3 regions of the Pseudoalteromonas sp. 78C3 genome follow, and region 1 is predicted to be linked to each of the others. Evidence: predicted binding sites of a transcription regulator. Region 1 holds the regulator's gene; each other region holds the start of a gene.
What was found. The regulator sigma-54, encoded in region 1, starts transcription at its own class of promoters, with help from an activator protein. The targets are predictions, from matches to a motif close to GTTGGCACGNNNNTNGNNT.
Positions count from the first base shown of each region.

Region 2: CXF76_RS20215 (EF-hand domain-containing protein) is a predicted target of sigma-54. The motif match lies at 1,865-1,883, and genes of this name have one in related genera.
Region 3: flgJ (flagellar assembly peptidoglycan hydrolase FlgJ) is a predicted target of sigma-54. The motif match lies at 1,615-1,633, and genes of this name have one in related genera.

Region 1 is NZ_PJAV01000145.1:22,629-28,456, reverse strand. It holds gene mgtE (magnesium transporter) at 1-891, opposite strand, end outside; gene CXF76_RS10595 (HPr family phosphocarrier protein) at 1,022-1,294, opposite strand; gene rapZ (RNase adapter RapZ) at 1,337-2,182, opposite strand; gene ptsN (PTS IIA-like nitrogen regulatory protein PtsN) at 2,201-2,653, opposite strand; gene hpf (ribosome hibernation promoting factor) at 2,658-2,945, opposite strand; gene CXF76_RS10575 (RNA polymerase factor sigma-54) at 2,971-4,470, opposite strand; gene lptB (LPS export ABC transporter ATP-binding protein) at 4,540-5,265, opposite strand; gene lptA (lipopolysaccharide transport periplasmic protein LptA) at 5,262-5,807, opposite strand; gene lptC (LPS export ABC transporter periplasmic protein LptC) at 5,797-5,828, opposite strand, start outside.
Region 2 is NZ_PJAV01000177.1:25,665-31,492, forward strand. It holds gene CXF76_RS20200 (energy-coupling factor ABC transporter permease) at 1-214, opposite strand, end outside; gene xthA (exodeoxyribonuclease III) at 220-1,026, opposite strand; gene CXF76_RS20210 (hypothetical protein) at 1,267-1,698, shown strand; gene CXF76_RS20215 (EF-hand domain-containing protein) at 1,925-2,446, shown strand; gene scpB (SMC-Scp complex subunit ScpB) at 2,598-3,188, shown strand; gene rluB (23S rRNA pseudouridine(2605) synthase RluB) at 3,185-4,057, shown strand; gene CXF76_RS20230 (YciK family oxidoreductase) at 4,139-4,885, opposite strand; gene CXF76_RS20235 (VolA/Pla-1 family phospholipase) at 5,092-5,828, shown strand, end outside.
Region 3 is NZ_PJAV01000070.1:2,013-7,840, reverse strand. It holds gene flgH (flagellar basal body L-ring protein FlgH) at 1-393, shown strand, start outside; gene CXF76_RS00945 (flagellar basal body P-ring protein FlgI) at 405-1,499, shown strand; gene flgJ (flagellar assembly peptidoglycan hydrolase FlgJ) at 1,670-2,686, shown strand; gene flgK (flagellar hook-associated protein FlgK) at 2,688-4,691, shown strand; gene flgL (flagellar hook-associated protein FlgL) at 4,694-5,828, shown strand, end outside.

The sequences.
Region 1 (5,828 bases):
TAGTAAGTTGACACCTAACCAAACTGAGCGTTTTTTAGAGCTTTTTAGTACTGGCGCAAAGGTATCTTCTTCATCATCAAGGCCGGCTAAGCCCAATAAACTATGCTCAGCATCTTCGCGGATTACGTCAACGATGTCATCGATAGTGACACGGCCAAGGAGCTGATCGTTATCATCGACTACGGGGGCCGATATCCAATTATGACGTTCAAATAATTGCGCGACTTCACTTTCATCCATAGAGATTGGAATGGATTCACAATCTTCATCCATTAAATCACGAACAATTTTTTCTGGCGGGTTAGTTAATAATGTACTCAGCGATAAAGCGCCTATAAAGCAGTTATGCTTATCAACAACGTACAAGTCATCGGTACCTTCTGGTAACTCGCCGCGTAGCCTAATATATCTAAGTACAACATCAAGCGTAACGTCAGGGCGGATGGTCACCGTATCGGTGTTCATTAGCGCGCCAGCAGAACGCTCTTGATACGAAAGTGCTTGTGTTGCACGCTCACGGTCTTGAATGTCCATCGCGCTAACAACGTCTTTATAAACGGTGTCCGGCAGACTACGTAATACTTCACCTAAGTCATCGTGGCCCATATCTTCTGTTGCGGCTGCAATGTGCTTAGGTTCCATTTGGGCAATAATGCCTAAACGAACATCTTCTGATAGTTCTTCAAGAACATCACCTTGCACATCAGGATCAACCAACTGCCAAAGGAGTCGGCGAATTTTATGCGGTGATGATTCTAGTAATAATGCGGTATCACAAGGAGCTGTTTTTGCGAGCATGCGCCTAACTTGAACAAATTGACCACTATTGAGTGACTTAGTCACCTGTTTTAGTTGCTGTAGTGGGTAATCTTGTTCAAAAGCTTCAGGCATTGGCGTCCTTTATAAATTTTTATATTACTTTATGGGGAGAGGTGAGTTAACTGGCGTCACTAACCGTATTTATTTTATATATCTGTTTTAATTGGGGCATTAGTAATGCGAGCATTATTTTTATAACTGTTTATTCTTGTTCATTAAAACGTTGTGCTATTAATTCTCCAACAGCATGTAAAGCTTGCTCAGAATCGGGGCCTTTGCATACAACTTTTACTTCTTTTCCTTGGCTACTTTCAAGTAACATTAGTGCAAGTACGCTATCGCCTGCGGCTTCTTTGTCATCTTGAAATAATGTAATTGTCGCATCAAACTGCACTGCCAATTGGGCAAGCACGGTGGCTGCTCTGGCGTGCAATCCTAATTTGTTTTTTATTAAAAAAGTGTCTTCACAATGCATAACTTACTCTACCTAAGCTGAACAGGTGATTATTCAGCTATATTATTTTTCTTGTTCGCGATGGCGAATTTTCACATTGGGATGTGTCATTGCAAAACTTTCACCGATAGTTTGCGCTAAATATACAGAGCGATGTTGTCCGCCTGTACACCCAATGGCAATGGTTAAATAACTGCGGTTATTTCGCTCTAAGTGCGGTAACCACGTTTGTACAAATGTTTGAATTTGCCATGTGAATTTTTGCACTATGCTGTGATTGGCCAAATAATCTTTAACGGGTTGATCTAACCCATTTAAAGGTTTTAATTCAGGTTCCCAATGTGGATTTGGTAAAAAGCGTGCATCAAATACGTAATCTGCTTCTTTTGGTATGCCGTGTTTAAAACCAAACGATTCAAAAGTGACAATCAGTTGTTTATCTTTTTTACCTAAAATCTTTTCACGAATAGATTCAGCGAGTTGATGAACACTCAAATCAGTCGTGTCTATCATAAAGTCGGCGCGGGTGATTAATACATCAAGTAATTCTTTTTCTTTTTTGATGGCTAAATCAAGAGGCAACGAGTCAATTGATAGTGGGTGTAATCTACGAGTTTCAGAAAAACGTTTTATCAATGTTTGATCGTCGCTATCTAAATAAAATAACGTAGGGTTTGCAAAGCCTGGCAAGTATTCAAGAATATCGTTAAATTCATCTTGTTGTTTAGGGATGTTCCGTACATCAATGCTAACAGCAATTTTATCGTAGCTATCAGACACACTGCGAACTAATGAAGGAAGCAAGTTAACTGGAATATTATCTACGCAATAATAACCTAAATCTTCTACAATGCGTAAAGCAACCGACTTTCCAGAACCAGAACGGCCGCTTATGATAATTAACTCCATTTAACACCCTTTATAAAACTATGATTGATTGATAATAACTTGGTAAAGCTCAGTATCTGATTTTGCACTGCGTAACTGTTTACAAAAATCTTTGTTGTTTAGTTTATCAGCAATGGTTGCTAGAGTCTTTAAGTGCTGCTGGTTATCGCCATCTGGTACGATGAGTGCGACGAAAATATCAACAGGGCGATTATCGATTGCATCAAAATTTATTGGAGTTTCGCTAACGAGTACTAAAGCCAAAGGCTCTTCTGCACCGCTCATTCTTCCATGAGGAATGGCAATGCCACGCCCTATACCTGTACTACCCAATTTTTCTCTGCTCATTAAAGCATTAAGAATATCTTGTTGCGGTAAATACGGAAGTTTGTCGTGAGCAAGTTCGCTAATGAACTCTAAAATTCTTTTTTTGCTATTAAAAAGGACCGCAGCTTTGCTGCAGTCCTGGCATATAAGTGAGCTTAATTTCATCATATTAGTGTCGAGCAAGCTTCTCTTTGTGTTTAATTACTTGTCGATCGAGCTTGTCGATCAACGAGTCAATGGCGGCATACATATCTTGATGTTCTGTAGAGGCAAATAACTCAGCACCGCTTACGTGTATGGTGGCTTCTGCTTTTTGATTTAATTTTTCTACATCGAGAATGACATGAACATTATTAATATGATCAGAGTGTCTTTCTAGCTTCGCAAATTTGGTATTAATATAGTCTCTTAGTGAATCGGTTAATTCTACGTGACGACCAGTTAAGTTTAGTTGCATAAGCATTACCCTCTTTTTTTGCGTCTTAAATCAAACTTTTACGTTGATTTGACGGTGGAATAGCCAGAGATTCGCGGTATTTTGCGATTGTACGTCTCGCTACTTTAATTCCTTGCTCAGCCAATATATCCGCTATTTTGCTATCACTCAATGGTTTTGCTGAGTTTTCTGCTGCGATTAATTTTCGGATAAGCGCACGGATTGCTGTAGATGAACATTCACCACCGTTTTCGGTGCTTACATGGCTTGAGAAAAAGTATTTAAGCTCAAATATACCACGGGGTGTGTGCATATACTTTTGGGTTGTTACGCGCGAAATTGTTGATTCGTGCATTTCTACCATTTCAGCAACATCATTTAAAACCATTGGTTTCATGGCTTCAGGACCGTGTTCAAAAAAGCCTTGTTGTTGCTTAACAATACAATTTGTTACTTTTAATAGCGTGTCGTTTCTACTTTCTAAGCTTTTAATAAACCATTTAGCTTCTTGTAAATGCGAGCGAATAAACTGGCTGTCACCACTGGATTTTACAGTGCGAGACATTGCCGCGTATTGGCTATTAACACGAATTTTAGGCATGCTGTCTGGGTTTAACTCAACAACCCAGCGGCCTTTAATTTTTTTAACTGACACATCAGGAATAACATACTCAGATTCTTCTCTTACAATAGTATCTGCAGGTTTAGGGCTTAGAGTATGTATTAATGTCATTACTTCTTTAAGCTCTTCTTCTTTGAGCTTAGTTTTCTTCATTAATGTACGATAGTCACGAGCAGCTAATAAATCAATATGCTCGGTTAAAATCATTTTTGTTTCATTAATGTAAGGTGTTTCTTTATCAAACTGGTTAAGCTGAATACATAAACACTCTTGTAGGCTACGCGCAGCAATACCAACAGGATCAAACAGTTGGATGCGTTTTAATACAGCTTCAATTTCATCAAGTTCGACTTCGTTATCATCTTCGTTTTCTTGATTGAAGCTTTCTAAAATCTCTTCGCAGCTTAGTGTTAAAATACCTGAATCATCGACGGCTTCTACAATAGCAATAGCAATCGCTTCGTCTGTAGGGCTAAATGGCGTTAGTTGTAACTGCCACATTAAATACTCATGGAGCGTTTCAGTAGAGGCGCCTTGGTATATTGATTCGTCTTCAGGCATCGGACCCGATGATGCTGCTGGGGCGGCACTCATGTACTCATCCCAACTAACATCCATAGCCATGTCGTCACTTAGCGTGTCTTTTGCAAGTGCTTCACCACTATCTTGTTCGTATTCGCTTGGAGCATCATCGGCAGATGCGCTAACAGTTATGTCATCTGTATCTGCTTTTTGCTCGTTTTTACCAGCAGCGTCTTCTGAATAGTCTGCTTCTTCAACCTCTAATAGCGGGTTGCTGTCGAGAGCTTCTTGTATTTCTTGCTGGAGATCCAATGTACTGAGTTGCAACAAACGAATAGCTTGTTGCAACTGTGGAGTCATTGTAAGTTGCTGGCCCATGCGCAGCTGTAGTGATTGCCTCATGTATCTCTAACAATCCTTTTATGTTGTTATAATTAATACTAGCAGATGCTTAAAGACATGGCGTAAATGTTACAGCCTAAATTGCTCGCCTAAGTAAACATCGCGTACTGTTTTATCATTTAATACGTGTTCTGGAGTACCTGATGCAATCAGCTCCCCATGAGAAACAATGTAGGCTTTTTCACAAACATCAAGGGTTTCTCTTACGTTATGATCGGTAATTAATACACCAATCCCACGATTTTTAAGATGTTCTATTATTTTCTTTATATCTAATACCGAAATCGGGTCAACACCTGCAAATGGTTCATCCAGTAATATAAATTTAGGATCTGCTGCCAGCGCACGTGCTATTTCCACACGACGACGTTCGCCACCCGACAACGCCATACCTTGGCTATCACGAATGTGTTGTATGCTAAATTCATCTAATAATTTATCGAGAGTGTCTTCTCTAGCTTGTTTATTTAACTCTTTGCGCGTTTCTAAAATGGCCATTAAGTTTTGATAAACAGTCAGCTTTCTGAATATTGAAGACTCTTGCGGTAAGTAGCCAATGCCTAATCTAGCACGACTATGCATAGGTAAAAGAGTAATATCGTTATCGTCTATCGATATTTTACCTTTGTCGCTAGGTACAAGTCCTACTATCATATAAAACGTGGTGGTTTTACCTGCGCCGTTAGGGCCAAGTAAGCCAACAATACTGCCAGCTTTGACTTCAAGGCCGACGTTTTTTACAACTTCACGGCCTTTATAGCTCTTTGCTAATAGCTCTGCTTTTAATGTGCTCATGGTTGACCTTTGTCGCTTTTTTTACTTTTTTTAGTCTCGATTGGCACTAAAATTGTGTGAACGCGGTCAGTTGAGTTTTCATCTTTTTCGGCACTGATTAGCTGCTGCTCTATATCGTAGGTAATGCTTTTAGCATTTATTTTTTGTCCCGCTTGCGATACTTGTGCATTACCAACAAGCGTTAAAAAACGCTTAGATACATCATAACGTACTTCGTCAGCACTGGCGCTCATAGTCGTGCCATCTGATTGCTTTTCTTCAAAGTGCGCAGGGCTACCTGTAGCAATTAATAATTGTTTATTATCACCAAGTTCATCGCGTTTATGTACTTCTAAGCGGTCGGCTGTGATACGGCGGTTACCGTGAATAATTTCAACGTTTTTCTCAAAAATTCCGACATTAGCTTTTAATTGACCTTCTTGCTTATCGGCGCTTATTGAAATTTGATTTGCAGTCGGTTGCGTGTTTTGCTCTGCAGCACTACTATTAAATGCTAGTATAAGTGTAGGAATAATAAGTGATTTTAATATTTTATTGGTCATAATATATGGTTCGCGTATGGT
Region 2 (5,828 bases), on a different contig from region 1:
TAGCAGCCGTAACACCTAGGATGTGTAAATCAAGGCCAGTTAAAATGCCAGCCTTTATTCGCCAAAGCACTGCAAACACTAACGCACACGCAAGTACGCTAGTTTGACGGACGGGCGTACTAAGCAATGTTTTATATGTTTTTTTATCAAAGCTTAATAGAGCAATAATAATTACAAGAGCCCAAAGTAGCCCCTGTATTGTTAGGCTTAGCATAATAATTACTTAAATGTTGACCATATAGGGGCATGATCTGACGGTTTTTCAATACCGCGAAGTTCGTAATCAATACCTGTATCTATGCAGCGTGCTGCAAGCTCATTGGTTGCAAGCACTACATCTATACGAAGTCCTCGATTATCTACAAACCCTTTAGAGCGATAGTCAAACCACGAGTATTGATCGTCTGTTTCGGGGTTTTGCTCTCTAAAGGTGTCTTTAAAACCCCAATTAAGTAATGTTGCAAGCCATTCACGCTCTACCGGTTGAAAAGAACATTTACCCGTTTTTAACCAACGTTTAGCATTTACGTCGCCAATACCAATATCTAAATCGGTAGGTGATATGTTGATATCACCCATAACGATGACGTCTTGATCGGGTGTGTGATTGGTTTCAAGGTGTGTCATTAAATCTTTATAAAATTGACGTTTATAAGGGAATTTAGTTTCGTGATTAATATTATCACCTTGTGGGAAATAGCCATTCATGACAGTAAGGTCGCGACCGTTTTCTTGTTCAACAGTGACGCTTATCATGCGTTTTTGCGATTCATCTGTATCGGTGGCAAAACCTTTTAAGACCGATTTAGGCTCTTTTTTGCATAACATAGCTACGCCATAATGCGCTTTTTGACCATGAAAGTAGACGTGATATCCCATTTTTTGTACATCTTCTAATGGGAATGCTTCGTCGTGAACTTTAATCTCTTGCAAGCCAATAACGTCTGGTTGATGTTTGTCGATAATTGCTTGTAATTGGTGAAGACGAGCACGCAGACCATTGATATTGAAAGAAATCACTTTCATAAAATTTACCTTAAAATTGGTTCTATTTAATAGATTAAATTGTATCAGTAAATACGCGTACATAACATGACTGAATTGAGATAATAGCTGCGCAAATGTTGATCAAATGATGGGTAAAGTTTAAACATTGTGAATACAATATTAATTATTTAAATAAATAAAAAATTCAATTGAACTTAACTTTATTGAATATATAATGCGCGAAATTCACTTTTTTAGCTCGTTCAAATAGGATCTCTCATGAAAACTCAACTACTTTTAGCCACTGCTTTACTAGCATCTGCAACTGCGTCAGCTCAAAGCAATACTTACTTTAGCCAAGATAACAAAATTGAGTCTAAGTTATGTGTACTAAGTGCAAACGAAGGCTTTAGCGTTGCTCGTAAAGAAGCTGCCCAGCACGGTGTTTACCTATCTCGTTTTTCTAAAAGCATTTTATGTAATGGTGAAGATATTCGTGATATTGCTAAAAAAACGACATTAAGCAACGCATCAGTTGAGAAAGTAGAAGTATTTGCAAAAGACGCCCAACAAGAAACTCAATTATGTATGACGGCTTTAAAACAAGGTTTAGCACCTGTTCGTCAAAAAATTGGTAACCTAAACTCATTAAAATGTAATGGTCAAAACGTTACTGAGTTTGTTAAACGCTACCAAAACGCAGCAATCTAATTGTTAGCTTAACTATATAAGTAAAATTGAAATGCCTGGTTTTTACCGGGTATTTTTTTGCAAAAATTACAAGGTTGTTTGCAAAGCTTGCAAGCTTAACTTATTGAAACTGTTTAATAAATATACCGACCGAGATTAAGTTATTGATTATTATAAGTTAACTATTATTGGCATTGGATTTGTATTAGTTAAAGTGACATTTAATTAATTACGAAGGATACGTCTTATGAAAAAGTTAACATTAGCAGCCACTATTTTAGCATCATTAAGCCTAGCGGCTTGTTCATCTAATCAAGGTCTTGAAAGAATAGACAGTGACTTTGCAAGTTTAGATAATGATAGCGATGGCTACATCTCAAAAGTTGAAGCTGATGACGATAGCATTTGGGGCCATTTTTCAAATATTGATACCAATATGGATAACGAAATTAGCCGCAAAGAATTTAACACTTATATGAAGCTTAATAATGGCAAAGTAGCCACTGATTCTGAAGTAAGTGAGTCGGCATTTAAAGCTGAAATTGCTAAATTCGATAAAATTGAAAGCAGTTTTTCAAGCTTAGATAACGACAGCAATGGCTATATCTCGGTAGTTGAAGGTAACGATGATGATATTTCAAATCATTTTGGTTACATGGATAAAAACCAAGATAAGCGCATCAGTAAAAGCGAGTTTATGGGTTACATTAAAAAATACGGTAACGCAGTAGCTGAAGATGATGCATTAGAAGCTTTTAAAAGTAACTAATAGTTACCATTTTAGTAAGTAAGATTAAAGCCAGTGCTAGTCACTGGCTTTTTTGTGTTTTAAATTTAGTTATTTGATAGATATATTTTCCTAGTTTGGTGTTGTTCTGTCATAATAGATGGCTGTGTATTTTTATTTGTTAAGAGTGTGTATGGCGGGTCGGCGAATTAGTGATGAACAACTAGTTGAGATCATTGAAGCAGCTATTTTTGTTGCAGATAAGCCTGTTAGTAAACGCCACCTCAAAGACATCGTATTAATAGATTTAGCTATTTCTATGGCACGAATAAATGACGCAATAGATACAATACAAGAACATTTTCAAACTCGTGGTATTCGCTTAGTTGAAGTGGGTAGTGGGTATCGGTTTCAGGCATGCAGTAGTTTAAGCCCTTGGTTAAATAACTTGTGGCAAGAACGCGCACCAAAATACTCGCGTGCTTTACTGGAAACATTATCACTTATTGCATACAGGCAGCCCATTACACGCGGCGAAATTGAGCAAGTAAGAGGTGTTACTACGGGTTCGAATATTATTAAAACCTTACTCGAAAGAGAGTGGGTTAAAGTGGTAGGGCATAAAGAGGTTCCGGGAAAGCCGGCTTTATATGCAACTACTAAGCAATTTTTAGATTATTTTTCGTTAACTGGACTTGAAAATTTACCTGCGTTGCCAACAGAGCAGCAAAGTAAAATTAACCAGTTATTGAGCGATCCTTCTGTGAGAGAACCATCCGAATGAGTATTATACAAGGTGAAAAGTTACAAAAAGTCTTAGCCCGTGCAGGCGTAGGCTCACGCCGTGAAATGGAAAAATACATTGACGCAAACCGCGTTAGTGTAAACGGTAAAGTGGCAAAGTTAGGTGACCGTGTTGAAGAAACCGATTTGATTCGTGTTGACGGACACAGTGTAAAAATCGAAGAAAAAGCAGACCGAATCTGTCGTGTGATTATGTATAACAAACCAGAAGGTGAGTTAAGCACACGTAAAGATCCTGAAGGGCGTCGTACTGTATTTGACCGACTTCCTCGTATTGATGGCGATCGCTGGATTGCGGTTGGTCGATTAGACGTCAATACATCGGGTTTAATGCTTTTTACAAACGATGGTGAACTAGCAAACCGTTTAATGCACCCAAGCTATGAAGTAGAGCGTGAATACTCTGCACGTGTATTTGGTGAAGTAACCAATGAAACGGTTAAAAACTTACTACGTGGTGTTGAGCTTGAAGATGGTCCAGCCAAATTCACGACTGTAACCCCTATGGGTGGCGAAGGCGTTAACCGTTGGTTTAACGTAACGTTAAATGAAGGGCGTAACCGTGAAGTTCGTCGTTTATGGCAGTCTCAAGATGCGGAAGTATCTCGTCTTATTCGTATTCGTTACGGTAAACTAGAGCTTGATAAGCGCGTGCCACAAGGTGGTTGGATGGAGTATGATTTAGAAACAGTAAACTACTTGCGTAAAACCGTTAAATTAGGCCGCGAAACACAAACTAAGCTTTCTGTTATGCCTGAAAAACGCAAAGATAAACGCGCTAAAATCAACCAAATTCGTAAAGCAGTTAAAAAACACAATCAGCGTGTTAAGCCGACTAAACGTAAATAATCAATTAGTTATTTATTGAACACAAAAAAGCCGCTAATTGCGGCTTTTTTAATGTGTTGTTTAAATTATTTAAACTCTAAATTACTTTTTTACTTGAGCATCTAACGATTCGCCATTCACTTCACTAGAATCGTCACTCATTAGATATAAATATGTAGGCATTAAATCCTCTGGTGTAGCAAGTGCGTCTCTATCTTCACCTGGATATGCAGCAGCTCGCATTGAAGTACGAGTAGCGCCTGGGTTAATACAGTTTACACGAATATTCGTTTTGCCTACTTCACATGCCCATGTTTGCATCATACCTTCTACTGCAAATTTTGAGATGGCATAAGGCCCCCAAAATTCACGACCTTTGCGGCCTACACCTGATGATGTAAATACGATCGATGCATTATCAGACTTACGAAGAACAGGAAAAAGTGCTTTAGTGATCATTGCTTGTGCAGTCACGTTTACTTTCATTATGTTTTCGAACGTAGATGAGCAAAAATGTTCAAGCGGACCGAGTGACCCTAAAATACCTGCATTATTAAGCAACCCGTCAAGGCGTCCAAACTGATATTCGATTGTTGCAGCAAGGTCACGGTAGTTTTGCTTCGTTGCGCCTTTTAAATCCATAGGGACTATTGCAGGTTTAGGGTAGCCAGCATTAACAATTTCATCGTAAACACATTCAAGTTTATTAGTTGTTTTTCCTAATAATATAACTGTAGCGCCGTATTTTGCATACGTAATTGCTGCAACTCGGCCAATACCATCACCGGCGCCTGTTATTAAAATAACTTTATCTTTAAGTGCGTTTTCAGCTGCTTGATATGTGTGCATAAAAGTACCAATTCATATAATTTTTTTGATTTTAACATAGCGAAACGTGAAGTAATCGAATTTATTGTAAAATTAGGTGGCGAAAATAGAAACTTTACGTTAAGTTTAACTGGTCTAATGTCTCATTAATAACCTGATTACATTGTTTTAACTTAATACACTGATTAAACACACTATAAAAATAAAATACGTGCGGAGCCAACAATATGAAAAAAATGCTACTTTCACTCTCGGTTACAGCTGCTTTAGCAGGTTGTGGCGGTGGAGAAACGTTAACAGATGTCAAAAACGACACAGCACCAGTTATCCCAACAGCAACAGTTACATTTGATCCAGCAGCAGGTATCTTATCGGTACCTAATGATTTATTAATGAGTGGAACTCAAGACGGTACACTTAATATTCCTGGTGAATTAGATGACAACAATGTGTCTATTTCGCGCGCAGCTTATGCAAACCCTCAACTTGCACTAGGTGCACTTGATGGTTGGTCTTCGCAGGTTCCTTATAAAATCGATTTAACATTCCCACCAAATGTGAGTTTAGATGAAGCGTCTGCTGGGACCCCTGGTACAGTAAGAATTTTTGAAGTTGTAATGGGTGCAAGTTTAACTGATGCAGAATGTTCAGTTGTAGCTGCCGGTACTGCTTGTAAATTGATCGGTGAGCTTACTTTTGGTGTTGACTTTGTAACTCAAGCTTCAGGTGATGGCGTTGCAATTATTCCTTTAAAACCATTTACGGCAGGTAGCTCATACATCAATGTATTAACTACTGGTCTTAAAGATTCATTAGGGCGCTCTATTGAGCCTTCTTCTACTTATGGGCTGGTTAAACAAGAAGCACCATTAATTACAGAAGCTCAACTTGGTTTGCAGGGTGCTGTTAACAGTTACGAAAATGTAGTTGTAAGCTCGGGAGATATCGCAAAAGAAGATATTAT
Region 3 (5,828 bases), on a different contig from region 1:
TTAGACCCCGTTATTGGATTAGGTGGTCTACCTGTAAATATAGGTGGCGATAGTATTCAGTTTGGTATTGGTAGTGATTCGTCGTTTACAGGCGATTCAAAATCAAACCAATCAAACAGCTTAGTGGGCGATATTTCGGTTAATGTAATGCGCGTTTTACCTAACGGTAATTTAGTTATACGCGGCGAAAAATGGCTAACGCTTAATACCGGCGAAGAGTTTATTCGTTTAGAAGGGCTAGTACGCCCTCAAGACGTAAGCGCCGATAATACGGTTGAATCAAATCGTATTGCTAATGCACGTATTCAATACTCAGGTAAAGGGCAAACGCAAGAAGCGCAAAGTCCTGGTTGGCTTACACGTTTCTTTAGCAGTTCGCTGTTTCCATTTTAGAGGGTAACAACATGAATAGCCTTAAAGCTTTATGTTTAGTTGTGTTATTAGGTTGGCAGTTTACTGCCAGTGCTGAGCGCATAAAAGATGTGTCTATGGTTGAAGGCGTACGCTCTAACCAATTAGTTGGTTATGGCTTAGTGGTTGGCTTGCCGGGCACTGGCGAGCAAAACTCATATACACAACAAAGTTTTAGAGGCATGTTGAACAGCTTTGGTATTACGCTACCTTCAACTCAAAGTCCTAAAATTAAAAATGTTGCCGCTGTTGCTGTGCATGCAGAATTACCCGCATTTAGAAAGCCCGGGCAAACAATAGATATTACGGTTTCTTCCATTGGTAGTGCAGGCAGTTTACGTGGTGGCACTTTATTACAAACTTTTTTAAAGGGTGTAGACGGTAACGTGTATGCAATTGCACAAGGTAGTTTAATTGTGGGAGGCCTAGGCGTAGAGGGCCTTGATGGAAGTAGAGTCGTAATTAATACTCCTACAGTTGGACGAATTCCCAATGGCGCAACAGTTGAACGCACCGTAGAAAGCCCGTTTATGCAAGGCGATTACATTACCTTCAACTTAAACCGCCCAGACTTTACAACGGCAAAACGCCTAGAAAAAACAATTAATGACTTAGTCGGCCCAAATAGCGCACAAGCAATTGATTCTGTTTCTATTCGTGTCATAGCACCACGCGATGCATCCCAGCGTGTATCGTACTTATCAACACTCGAAAACTTAGAATTTAAGCCAGCTGACATGGCCGCTAAAATTATAGTTAACTCGCGTACAGGTACTATTGTTATTGGTAAAAATGTAACCCTACAGCCTGCTGCAGTGACCCATGGCGGTTTAACAGTCACCATTGCTGAGCAGCAAAATGTAGTGCAGCCAAATCCGCTAGCAAACGGTGATACAGTTGTCACGCAGCAAAGTATTATTGATGTAAACCAAGACGACTCGCGCGCTTTTGTATTTAACCCAGGGGTAAGTCTTGACGATTTAGTTCGCGCAATTAACGAAGTAGGCGCAGCGCCTGGTGACTTAATGGCTATTTTAGAAGCGCTAAAAGAAGCGGGCGCAATTAATGGTCAGTTGATCGTTATTTAAAAACTAAAGCAAGTAACGTGTCACTCAAAGCTCTATATCTATTAAACAAAGATCTAGAGCTCTTTTATTTACAGTAACTTAAAATTATTATTTTTATCTTCCTTGTTTTATCGGTAGTGGCTCAATTTTTGCATTTTTAACTACATTATTCATTTTGTGTCAAAAAGCCGATGGAAACTAATCACCTCGATAAACAAAACTTTTTTGATTTAGGCAACTTAGATTCACTTCGTAAAGAAGCCTTAACGAGTGGCGATGCATCAACTGATGCTTCCAAAGCTGCGCTCAAAAAAGCGGCCGCACAATTTGAAGCTATTTTTACGCAAATGTTGCTCAAAGGAATGCGCAAAGCTAACGAAGCATTTGAAGATAAAGACAGTCCATTTAATTCAAGTGGCGTAAAGTTTTTTGAAGAAATGCACGATCAGCAACTTTCTACAGAGCTTTCATCAAATGGCTCGTTAGGCCTTGCCGATTTAATTGTTCAGCAGTTATCGCCTGAGTCTAAAAACTTTATGCCAGGCTCTGTGCTTAGAACAACCAACGATATTTTTAGCGATACGCAAGTCGGTTCCGCTCTTCCTCATGAGCAAAAAAATAAGCAACCCGATCTTATCGTTAAGAGTACTAAAGCCGATATTGCTGAGCCTAAAGTCGATACTGCAGAGTCTAAAACCGATAGCCCAACATTTAAAAATGCAGAAGAGTTTGTAAGTTCAGTGTGGGAACACGCTAAAACTGCAGCGCAAAAAATTGGTTTAAACCCAGCGGTAATGGTTGCACAAGCGGCACTTGAAACCGGTTGGGGTAAACACATTATTAATAAAAGTGACGGTGGCAGCTCAAATAACTTATTTAATATTAAGTCGGATAAAAGCTGGGAAGGCGATAAAGCAAGCAAAGTAACGCTTGAGTTTGAGCAAGGCACACCCGTTAAAAAACAAGCCAGCTTTAGAGCCTACGATTCAATTAAAGATAGCGTGAACGACTTTGTTGATTTTTTAACGCAAAACCCACGCTACAAAGAAGCATTACAAAATACAGCAAAACCAAATGACTTTTTAGATTCATTACAAAAAGCAGGTTATGCAACCGATCCAAATTATGCCAGCAAAATAAAAAAAGTGCTCAATAGCAGTCAGCTAAAAGACATTGCGGCAAACGTGATCCGCCAAGGAGTAGAGTAACATGTCGTTTAATTTATTAAACATTGCCAGTTCTGGGGTTAGAGCAAGCTCGGAGCTATTGCAAACGACAAGTAAAAATATTGCCAATGTAAATACCGTAGGCTACGTACGTGAGCGTACTGAATTTACCACTATGGTTGATAACCAAGTAGGGCGAGGCGAAACATACCGATTACTAAACGAGTTTGCTCAGTCACAGCTAAATCGTGACACCTCTAATAAATCGTTTTTCGATCAGTTTATTACTGAGGCAAATAGAGTTGATACTATTTTTTCTGAAGAGTCGAACAACCTTTCGACCGGAATTAACTCTTTATTTAATAACGTGCAAGAAGCGCTAAATCAACCGTCATCTACCGTTGCCCGCTCATTAGTAATGACAGATGCGCAAAGCTTAATTGATCAAATGGATAGGCTTTCGGGCATCGTGCTTGATCAAAAAAGTGTAGTGAACGAGCAGCTCGAAATATTTTCAGATGAAGCAAACTCACTAATTCAAAGTATTAGCACGCTAAATCAAAATATTGCAGCAGTTAATGGCACTAATAACGCCGCAGATGCGAGCTCTACCTATAACGAACGCGATAAAGCAATACGCGACTTATCAGAGCTAATAGACATAGAAACGCTTGATGGTCCAAATGGCGAAAAACTCGTTTTTATGGGCACAGGCGAAGCGGTGGTTATGCAAAATGGTGCATTTAACTTATTTTCGATGACAGGCGACCCCGATCCTAATTTTAAAGAATTCACGCTTGACGTTAATGGTGGCAAAGCAGTGCCGCTTGAAGTTGATGTAAGTAAGCTTAAAGGCAAAATTGGCGGCTTACTTGCTTTTAGAGATGACATATTAGTCCCTGCGCAAAACCAAATTGGTCAAATGGGCTTAGCTATAGCCGATGCATTTAACGAACAAAACAAATTGGGTATGGATGCAACAGGTCAGCTAGGGGGTAATATTTTTAATATTCCTACCGTTGGCGCTTATGCGTATCAAGCTAACACGGGTACTGCCGGTATGACTGCAACGGTAGAGCCCGGTAAGGGCAGTGAACTCCCTGCCAGTGACTTTATTATTACCTATACAGGCAATGCTAATGAAGTAAGTATTCAGCCTATAGATAACAAAGGGGATCCGCTGGGACAGCCTTCACTTGCTGATATATCGACAGGCGTTATTGATTCATCGACTATTACAACCGGCGAATCATTTGGTCTTCAAGTAAATGTATCTGGGACAGGTGTTGAGGGTGATCAGTTTCAAATAAAGCTTAATTCAGATGCCGCTTCAAGTATTACACTTGCAACAGGGCGCGCAGAAGATTTAGCACTAGCATCGCCAATCCGTACTGCTAACGATTTAAATAATATAGGTACCGCTACTATTTCAGCGGGAGAAGTAACAAGTGTTACCTCCGGTGGATTTACTTCAACACCAAGCTTAACAAACGGTGAAATAACGCTTGTTAAAACAGGTAATGCTAACGAATATCAAATTACAGATAATAGCGGAACGAGCACTTTTACTATTACGCCTCCTGCAAAAGGAATGTTATCGCAAGCGGGTGCCCCATTCGATACTTACGGATTCGATTTTGATATAGAAGGTACACCAGAAACAGGCGACACCTTTACACTTGAGTTTAACGAAGGCGGCTTTGATGATAACCGTAATGGTTTAAAATTAGCTGATTTACAAAATGGTGAGTTAGTCCGTTTAAATGTAGAAACAACAGCAACGGCCGACAACCATAAAACGTTCAACCAAGCTTATTCAGGATTAGTGAGTGATATAGGTGTTATAACTGGCCAAGCAATCACAAGCGGTAGTGCGTTTAATGCATTAGCAGAGCAGTCTGAGGCATGGTACGAGTCGTTATCGGGTGTAAACCTTGATGAAGAGGCCGCAAATTTACTGCGTTTTCAACAATCATACTCAGCATCAGCACAAGTTTTAGCAGCAGCTCAAGAAATTTTTGACACCTTATTAAATGCGGCGAGGTAATTATGCGTTTATCAAATAATTTAATGTACCAAAACAACATAAATAAAATACTCGACAACCAACAAGGTGTTGCAAATGCTCAAGAGCGAGTAACAACAGGTGAAAAGTATTTAACCACCTCAGAAGCGCCAGCTGCTATTTCGCAAGCTATGCTGTATTCAAATAAAATACAAACTAATGAGCAATACACTAAAAATATCGATCAGCTAAATGGCCGCCTAGAAACTGAAGAAAGCGTATTACAAAGCATAAATAGTAATATTCAACAAGCGCAAGAACTCACTATTCAGGCTGGTAATGGTGCGTACACTAAAGACGATTTAAAATCGATTGCATCAGAACTTAGTGGCATTCAACAAACGTTAGCTAACTTAATGAACACCCGATCAGAAGACGGTAAATTTATATTTTCAGGATATCAAGACAGCACGCAGCCATATCAGTTTGATTCTGCAGCGGGTGAGTACACCTATAATGGCGACCAAGGCCAGCACCAAATAACTATAGCTGAAGGTGTATCAATTAAGGCGAGTGATAACGGCTTTGATACGTTTGAAAAAACTAACGCGCGATTAAATGTAGAATCTAACACGGCAAGTGTTTCAGGCTCCATTACAGCGGCAAGTGTATATGTTGACGGCCAAGCTGAGTTTGATAAGTTTCATCAAGCAAATTACAACGCAGACCCAACAGCTCCAGCAACTGCAAATACATATAGTGTATTAGTAAGCCCTGGTGCTACAGCAACAGACCCACAAACCTACGAAATATACCGAGACGGCGCAGCATTAACCCCCGCAGTAACAGGTGAAGTTACTGATGAGCCTATCGATTTTGCAGGTATGAAAATTGAATTTGAAGGCACAGCACCAGGTCAACTCGATTTTAGCCTTGAAAAACCAGGCAAAGAAAACGTACTTAATACCTTGCAATCGCTTATTACAGGTTTAAATGACGGCACACTTGAGGGTGATGACTTTCAGCAAGTACTTGCTGATGGCTTAGTGCAATTACAAAACGCGAGTGAGCAAGTGGTATTTACCCAAGCAAGTTTAGGCGGACGTATGAATGCACTTGAAAGAGTAAGTGATTCAAACTTAGCACTCGATATTCAAAATAAAAGTAATCGCTCTAACT